DNA from 4 places in the Blautia sp. BCRC 81119 genome. Region 2 is predicted to be linked to each of the others. Evidence: riboswitches for the same ligand, from Rfam matches in the RefSeq annotation. Region 2 holds a riboswitch; each other region holds the start of a gene.
What was found. A riboswitch is a leader RNA that binds a small molecule or an ion and turns the genes downstream of it on or off. The one in region 2 is predicted to bind cobalamin.
Positions count from the first base shown of each region.

Region 1: it holds a riboswitch for cobalamin, as region 2 does, so the genes downstream of both, DMI82_RS17175 (cysteine-rich small domain-containing protein) here and DMI82_RS11375 (sirohydrochlorin cobaltochelatase) in region 2, are expected to answer to the same signal.
Region 3: it holds a riboswitch for cobalamin, as region 2 does, so the genes downstream of both, nikB (nickel ABC transporter permease) here and DMI82_RS11375 (sirohydrochlorin cobaltochelatase) in region 2, are expected to answer to the same signal.
Region 4: it holds a riboswitch for cobalamin, as region 2 does, so the genes downstream of both, DMI82_RS09780 (ABC transporter permease) here and DMI82_RS11375 (sirohydrochlorin cobaltochelatase) in region 2, are expected to answer to the same signal.

Region 1 is NZ_QJHD01000033.1:45,374-47,579, forward strand. Features, by position in the region: gene DMI82_RS17170 (phosphatase) at 1-610, shown strand, start outside; gene DMI82_RS17175 (cysteine-rich small domain-containing protein) at 718-1,005, opposite strand; cobalamin riboswitch at 1,273-1,442, opposite strand; gene DMI82_RS17180 (C40 family peptidase) at 1,674-2,206, opposite strand, start outside.
Region 2 is NZ_QJHD01000017.1:100,289-102,494, forward strand. Features, by position in the region: gene DMI82_RS11370 (NAD(P)/FAD-dependent oxidoreductase) at 1-206, shown strand, start outside; cobalamin riboswitch at 595-769, shown strand; gene DMI82_RS11375 (sirohydrochlorin cobaltochelatase) at 932-2,206, shown strand, end outside.
Region 3 is NZ_QJHD01000020.1:57,140-59,345, reverse strand. Features, by position in the region: gene nikC (nickel transporter permease) at 1-363, opposite strand, end outside; gene nikB (nickel ABC transporter permease) at 364-1,302, opposite strand; cobalamin riboswitch at 1,487-1,675, opposite strand; gene DMI82_RS12635 (M14 family metallopeptidase) at 1,960-2,206, opposite strand, start outside.
Region 4 is NZ_QJHD01000013.1:74,242-76,447, forward strand. Features, by position in the region: gene DMI82_RS09775 (MATE family efflux transporter) at 1-750, shown strand, start outside; cobalamin riboswitch at 898-1,071, shown strand; gene DMI82_RS09780 (ABC transporter permease) at 1,208-2,137, shown strand; gene nikC (nickel transporter permease) at 2,153-2,206, shown strand, end outside.

The DNA of each region.
Region 1 (2,206 bases), on a different contig from region 2:
CGGGATCACTGATCACGGTCCCGGCACTCTGGCAGCCGGAACTTCCTCCTATTTCCGTAGCCTTACCTATTCTCCCAAAAAACATTTCGGTGTAGAATTACTCTACGGAATTGAACTGAATATCCTTGACCGCAGCGGAACGGTAGATTTAGATCAGGAATCATTATGTAAACTTGATTACGCCATTGCCAGCATGCATGCCTGGAATTACCGCTGCGGTACCAGAGCCGAAAACACAGAAGCTTTTATCAATGTAATGAAAAACCCCTGTGTAAAGATCCTCGGACATAGTGATAACACTCATTACCCGGTTAATTATGATGCGCTTGCAAGGGCTGCCAGGGAAACCGGCACGATCTTTGAGATCAACGAAGCTTCTCTTGCACCTTATGGCTATCGTGGCGACACAAGAGAAAACTGTTTCGAGATCCTTCGATGCTGCCGCAAATATGATCTGCCGCTGCTTCTTTCCAGTGACAGCCATGGCCCGGAGCATATCGGAGATTTTACCTGTGCTGCTGAGTTTGTTCATCAGGCCATGTTTCCGGAACAGCTGATCCTCAACAACCAGATTCCCAGACTCAAGGTTTTTCTCCAAACCAGAGAATGATCTTCTGTATCTTTTCCGACAGATAACAGATATTGTCCACTCCAAACAAAACAGGCCAGTTCAAACACAGGAATATACATTTTCCTGTATCTGAACTGGCCTGTTTTTTATTTTTCCCGCTGCTTCCGTACAATTTCCGCAAGCTCGCTATATTTACCTGTAACATATCCGAAATTTTCTCTTCTGTGAGGAAGCTTGCATTCGGTGCAGTCTTTAATCCCGCTTTCCGTAAAGCGGAAATTACCACCACATTTATCTCCCAGTGCATATAAAGGACAATAGCAGAACAGACAATTGAAGTTCTCCGGATCTGCTCCTTTATGGCACGGAAAATACTCACAGTTTTTGTGGCTGAAGTAAGAGTATTCTTTGCCTTCCCAGTATGGTTTCTCCATGGCTCTTTTCTCCTCTCCTGACATAACCACACATAATTTTTTCCTATAAAAAAGAGGTAGCGATGCCACCCCGGGGTAGAAATATAATCCGTTCATGAGTGCGCGGAGGGAACGAATGTATCCGGAGTAGTATCGCCTGCCATTTAATCATGTATAATTCATATGAACAGGCGCATTCCATAAAAAAATGCCTACTCTCGTAAAAAAGTAGACAACGTCCCAGGGGTGCGGAGTCCCTGAAATGGTTGTTACACTTTACACGGAAGTTTAACCTCGCCATAACAAGCAGGTTTCCTGGCTCCGGGATCATGACTCCTCTCTCCTTCTCATACATACGTACAATGGACTATGAGATTCGCTCCTCCGTTACAGTGACCGGATCGCTCAGGTTTCACACCTGATTCCCTTTTCTGTGGACTTCTGATAATCAATATATAACTGTCAGCTATCCTCAGCACTTGCTATGTTCAATATGGAATTATACTGACATTATAATAACATCCTGTTAATTATATGTCAATACTGTTTTCAATATTTATACATTTTTGAGCATATTTTATTGCTGTTCAATCCGTTCCATGGGTTTTCAATATTTTTTCCGACGTCAAAAACAGCCCGACAAACTACTGTCGGGCTGCTGTATTTTTATTTTCTGTTGTACGTTCTTATTATACAAGACGTCTTACAGATACAATTGTTCTGTATGTAGCATCATTGCTGATCTTGATCCCGTCCTGAGAGTTCGATGCATGAACGATCTGGCCATTACCCATGTAAATAGCCACGTGTCCGCCATAGCAGATCAGATCTCCCGGCTGTGCATCTGCGTAGGATACTTCTGTACCTGCATTCTGCTGCTCATAGGAGGTTCTCGGAAGGCTGACTCCGAAGTTCGCATAGACACTTTGTACAAATCCGGAGCAGTCTGCACCATTGGTAAGGCTTGTTCCGCCCCATACGTAAGGATTTCCCACAAACTGTGTAGCATAATTCACAACAGAAGATCCGGAACCACTGCTGTAAGAAGAACTGTCACTGTCTGAAGATGTATCCTCTGCATTAGATGTGTCCTCTGCACTTTCTTCAGATGCGTCTGTGCTGTTATCGTAATCTGCGTCTGCATTATCCTCTGTATTCTCAGTATCCTCGGACGCATCATCATTCTCACCATTGTCTGCATCTTCATCCACATCCTCGGTGT
Region 2 (2,206 bases):
GAACCGCAGATGATGATACTTTGCTTTATGGCGTTGAGGTTAAATTCTACAACATGGAGGTCGAGATCGACGAAAATCTGGAAACCTGCCACAAGGGTCTCTTTGTTATCGGAGACTGCAGCGGCGTGACCCATTCTCTGTCCCATGCATCTGCCAGCGGAATCTACGTAGCCAGATACCTGGAGCAGGAGTATTTTAACAGATAAACTGCAGAGCAGTTTATCTGTTATGAGCAAGTAGCAAAGCGGATTGCGAATATCCGCTTGACTAGATAAACTGCAAAGCAGTTTATCTGTTATGAGCAAGTAGCGAAGCGGATTGCGAATATCTGATGTAAGACAGTCCTTTTCTGATATCAGGGTGATGACAGAAAGGGGCTGTTTTTTATGCAGGATATGCATGAATATTGGAGAAAGCATTCTGATAATAACTGACAGATACAGGGAGAAAACCGGTTACTGTTCACTGGTAATATTTCGCGAGGTGTTTTTTGTGAGCGAAGATCACAGAAAACCGTGAATCGTCTGACATCAATCTTGACAAATTTATGAGTTTGTGGTAAAAGTTAGATAACCAGGTAAAAGAAAATATGTGCAAATGTTATAATGATAAGGTTGCATCCAGTCGGATGTGCAAAAGAGAATCCGGTGAGAATCCGGAACGATACCGTCACTGTGAAAGGGGAGCTGCTTTTATAACCACTGGGAGACCGGGAAGGGAAAGCAGCGTGGAACCAAGTCAGGAGAACTGCCTTATTGTGAGATTCAGGGATTCGCGGTTTACGAATCGGTATTCTCCATAACAATACAGAACTTCTTTTTATGTATTTGTATTGCGCAGAGAATCATGTGTGAGCAGGCGGCCGCAGAGAGCTGCTGCTTTTTTGTACATATCAGTATTCTGGAAATACATGAAAAGAGGACAATGAGAAATGAAAAGAAAAACAATGTTAGCTCTGATGCTCGCAGTTTCCATGACATGCTCTATGGGTGCAGCTACAACAGCAATGGCAGCAGAGGATTCTGCTACAGAAGAGAACGCTGAGGCAGCTGATACCACAGAGGCTTCTGATGCAGATCAGGAAGCAGCAGATAATGTAGCAGCTCTGATCGACAAGATCTATGTACAGGAAAGAAACGACACAACAGATGAGGACTGCAAGGCAGCCAAAGAAGCATGGGATGCTCTGACAGATGCTCAGAAAGAACTGGTAGAGGGTGAGAATGCAGATCCGGATTATTTCGGACGTGACACAGGAGATGCTTCCAAGGACGATCCGCGTAACCAGGATGAGATCGGTGAGAATGAACTTCTTGTTGTAAGCTTTGGTACTTCCTTCAATGACAGCCGTGCAGAGGATGTCAAGGGAATCGAGGATGCTCTTGCAGAAGCTTATCCGGACTGGTCTGTAAGAAGAGCATTTACAGCACAGATCATCATCAACCATGTAGAGGCAAGAGATGATGAAGTGATCGATAACATGCAGCAGGCTCTTGACCGTGCAGTAGAGAATGGTGTTAAGAATCTGGTTGTACAGCCTACCCATCTGATGCATGGTGCTGAGTACGATGAGATGACAGAAGCGATCAATGGCTATAAAGATAAATTCGAGTCTGTAGCTATCGCAGAGCCAATGCTCGGTGAGGTTGGAGACGATGCAACTGTGATCAATGATGACAAGAAAGCCGTTGCTCAGGCGATCACAGATACGGCTTGCAAAGAGGCCGGATTTGACAGCATGGATGCAGCAGCTGAGGCTGGCACAGCATTCGTATTCATGGGACATGGAACATCTCATACAGCTAACGTTACATACGATCAGATGCAGACACAGATGGAAAACCTTGGATTGAAGAACGCATTCATCGGTACTGTAGAGGGTAAGCCGGAAGATACAGCCTGCGACAAGGTTATCGAGAAGGTAAAAGAAGCAGGATACAAGAACGTTGTTCTTCGTCCGCTGATGGTTGTTGCCGGAGACCATGCAAATAACGATATGGCCGGTGATGAGGAGGATTCCTGGAAGAGCCAGTTTGTAGCATCCGGAAACTTCGATAAGGTTGACTGCCAGATCGAGGGTCTTGGAAGAATCGAAGCAGTTGAGAAGCTTTATGTAGAGCATACAAAGGCAGCCATCGATTCTCTGGGAAGCACTGAGGAGTCCGCAGATTCTGATGCAGCAGCAGATACAGAGGCTGATTCTGCT
Region 3 (2,206 bases), on a different contig from region 2:
AGGGAAGGAGATCATCATATCTGCGATACGCATGATCACTGCATCCACAACGCCGCCGAAATATCCGGCAATAACTCCTAAAAATGTACCGATGACAAAGATCACTGCAACCAGACATAAGGTCATGATCAGAGAGGTTCTTGTTCCGAAGATAACACGGGAAAGAAGATCTCGTCCAAGCTTATCCGTTCCGAACGGATGAGCGGAGCTTGGCTCCTGCAGTGATTCGGTCATAACTGCATTCAGTGGATCATATGGTGAGAGCTGCGGCGCAAAGATCGCAATTCCGATCACCACGAGACCCAGAATGAAGAAAAGAGTGAACTGTTTATTTTCTTTGAATGTTCGTAATACCTTTTTCAATTATCTATCCTCCTTAAGTCTTGGATCGAGATAAGTATAGGACAGATCCACAAGCAGGTTGATGCACATGTACAGGATCGCGATCCAAAGTACATAGCCCTGTACAAGAGGATAGTCACGACAGGAAATCGCCTTTACTGCCATATTTCCCATTCCAGGCCAGTTGTAAATGATCTCTACAACTGCAGTACCTCCCAGAAGACTTCCAAGGGAAAGTCCCAACAGCGTTACCAGCGGAAGCATAACATTAGGAAGGACGTGTTTCCAGAGAATGACGCTTTCCTTGATTCCACGCATTCTTGCACCTGTGACATAATCCTGATGAAGTTCCTCCAGCACTGCACTTCTTACCTGTCTGGTATATTTTGCAGACATGGCAAGTGCAAGAGTCAGCGCCGGGAGGATCATGGATTTAAAATCCGTACTGCCTCCTGCAACATTGATCCAGCGAAGCTGAACACCAAAGATGCTGAGAAGGATCAGGCCCAGCCAGAAGCTTGGAACAGATACTCCCACAAAGGTAATTCCTCTCACAAAATAATCCGGGAATTTGTTCTGATATACAGCGGCCAGGATTCCAAGCGGTATGGAAATAATGACCATCATCAGAAGTGCCAGCAACGACATCCTCAGCGTCGGCCAGAAACAGGATACCAGTTTATCTGTTACCGGCATTTTGAAAGAATAGGACTGTCCCATATCTCCTGTAACAACACCCTTCAGCCAGGAACCATACTGCACGAGAAAGGGCTGATCAAGGCCAAGCTCATGTCTTGTCTGTTCCAGAAGCTCTGGTGTAGGAAGATTACCACACTCTGTCAGCATGATCTCCGCAGGATCACCAGGTGACAGGTAGGTCAGTCCAAATGTGAAAAAGCTGATTCCAAATAATACAATGATGATCTGGAGAAATCTTTTTCCTACTTGTTTCTTTGTCACGTTTTACTCCTTTCCTCATTTGATGCGATTTTAACATTGCCGTTTTAATTTAGTTAGATAAAAGAAACTATTGGATTCTTAATATGCAGAATATGCATGGAATTTTAGAAAATTTGCACGAAAAAAGCCCGTGACGAAATACGGGCACACAAAATAAATATGCTTCCTATCTTCCGTAAGAATCATTTTAAAACAATTGCAAGCAGGTCTCCTGACTTAGGATCCTTACCCTCAGACACCTTCCCGGTCTATTTCTCACGCACTCGACCAGTGGTACTTTGTCTGAGGATTTCCCCTTACAGTGACGGGATCGTACCGGATTTACACCGGTTTCCCTATTAATCCTCTCAGAACTTACAACGGCTGATGTGAAAATCAGCAAATGCTGTCAAATTACTGAAACATTATATGATAAAACTATAGTTTATGTCTATGGAAAAATGTTATATTTTTAGAAAACTCATAAATTTTGTTAAAGATGCTTGAATTGTATATATCCCCCATGGGGGATTTGACAATTGGATTTATCTGATCTGCTAAAAAAACACGGATTTTACCTCGCTATTTTTACAAATAGAATAGCAAATGGTAAAACCCGGTTTTCTTACTGTTTCAATATGATTTCAGACAGAAGCGTTCTGAAAAGGTTGTTTACTATCAGGTCAGAGTCTCCGTGATCGCTGCATATGCGATCATTGGTCCGTCTTCAATAATGTTCAGACTGGCTGTCTGATAAAGTACGACTCCGTTTTCAGTTGCAATAGATGTGTAAAGTAAATTTCCATAGTAATCTCTCAGTTCACCCAATTCTTCTCCCTTAAAGAAGTACTCTCCAGGCTTCTTGGATGGATACCAGCATCCGGTATACGGCGCATATTCATAGACTACATTTTCAAGAAGCATC
Region 4 (2,206 bases), on a different contig from region 2:
CAGGGATTTTCTGCCTTGTACTGTTTGATCGTATTACGTAAAATCCCGGATATCCGCCTGGAAAAGAAGGACTTTTACAGGCAGCCCTCTATGAGCCTGCGGCTTTTGGAACTGGCGGTTCCTCTTGCGATACAGAATGTGATCATCTCCGTGGGAGGACTTGTGGTACAGTATGTGATCAATGGATTTGGTTTTCTGTTTGTGGCGGGATTTACGGCATCGAACAAGCTGTATGGGGTTTTGGAGATGGCTGCCGTTTCATATGGATATGCTATTACAACCTATGTGGGCCAGAATCTTGGTGCAAAAAAATACCAGAGGATTCGAAAAGGCGTGCGCAGCGGCACTTATATGGCAGTGCTCACTTCGGCTTTCATTTCCGGCATGATGGTACTGTTTGGACGTAATGTACTGTCCCTGTTTGTATCCGGTGAACCGGATCAGACCCGACAGGTATTGGATATAGCATATAAGTATTTGTTTATCATGGCTGTCTTTTTGTGGGTGCTGTATCTGCTGTATGTGTATCGTTCCGCTATCCAGGGCCTGGGTAATACTTTGATTCCGCTTGCCAGCGGCATTGCAGAATTTATAATGCGTGTCAGTGTTGCGCTGCTGCTGCCAAAACTGATCGGTGAAGATGGAATATACTATGCAGAGATCTGTGCATGGAGCAGTGCAGCTGTTTTATTATTCGTAAGTTATATGATCATTATACGGAAATATAAAGAAGTCACCGTTCATACATAATGTTATTTACTTAAGAGATTTATAATAATACAGGCAGAAAATATCCGGGTTTCACTATGAAATGTTCAGATATTTTATATTTGACAAAAAACTATTTATATAAAAAGAAAAGTATGATATTATAATATTTATTCATTGCAACTATGAAAATTGAATAGTCAGAAGGGTGTACAAAGTACTTAATAAGGAATCTGGTGAAATGCCAGAACAGCCACCGCTACTGTGACAGGGACGAAAACCAAAATATCACTGGAGAGATCCGGGAAGATGGTAAGTAGGAAGAACTGGAGTCAGGAGACTTGCCTTTTTGACAGAAGAATTCTGATTCGGATGGGATACAGAAGGAATAAGCTCTGCTTGAGGTAGAGGTTTGTTTTTTGTGCTGATATGATGCTGGATCATATCAGCTTTTTTTATTTTAACCGAATAAACAGATGAAAAATGAGGAGAGATGAAGATGGGAAAAGTAATTGCAAAGCGTTTTATATTTATGATTCCGGTAGTGCTGGCGGTTACATTTATTATTTTTATGCTGAGTTTTATATCGGCAGGTGATGCTGCCAGAGTGCTGGCGGAGAAAAAATATGAGCATCCGTCACCGGAGCAGGTAGAAGAAGTACGGCATGAGGAAGGACTGGATCAGCCGGTGCTGGTACAATACGGGAAATGGCTGGATCAGGCACTTCATGGCGATTTTGGAAAATCATATTCTACCAGAAAACCGGCTTTTGAGGAATTAAAAAGATATTTTCCACAGACATTTAAACTGGCAGTTACTTCGTTTTTATTGTTGATGATCGTATCAGTCCCTCTTGGAATTTTGTCGGCAATTTATGAAAACAGAGTTCTGGATAAAGTCATTCGCATTTTGTCGTCCCTCAGTGTATCTATGCCGTCTTTCTGGATCGGTCTGATGCTGCTCTATATATTTGGAGTAAAGCTAAAAGTGATTTCCGTGATCGGAGGAGATGCCGGAGGCATCCCGATTCTTGCGGCATTTGCCATGGATATCAGTTTCTTTGGAATTATGACGAGATTGATCCGTACCAATATGATACAGGTGCTGAAGCAGGATTACATACGTGCCAGCAGAGCTAAGGGATTGTCATCTGTAAATGTAATTTTGCGTCATGGTCTGAAAAATATCCTGATTCCTGTGCTTACACGTCTGGTATCAATTGTGATCGGTTTTTTCTGTGGCTCAGCTGTGATAGAAAGTATTTTTTCAATTCAGGGAATCGGAAATCTGGCATTGAAATCCGTGATCTCAAAAGACACTCCGGTGCTGCAATGTTTTATCTTTATTCTGGCTGTTGGCATTGTAGTATTAAATTTTCTTGTGGATATCGCCTATTCTGCGATTGACCGGCGAATCCAGTTAAAGTAAAGGAGAGATCATAGAATGGGAAGCAGAAGAAAGCAGAAAACAGAAAAAAGCATGATCCAGAATCTGTAC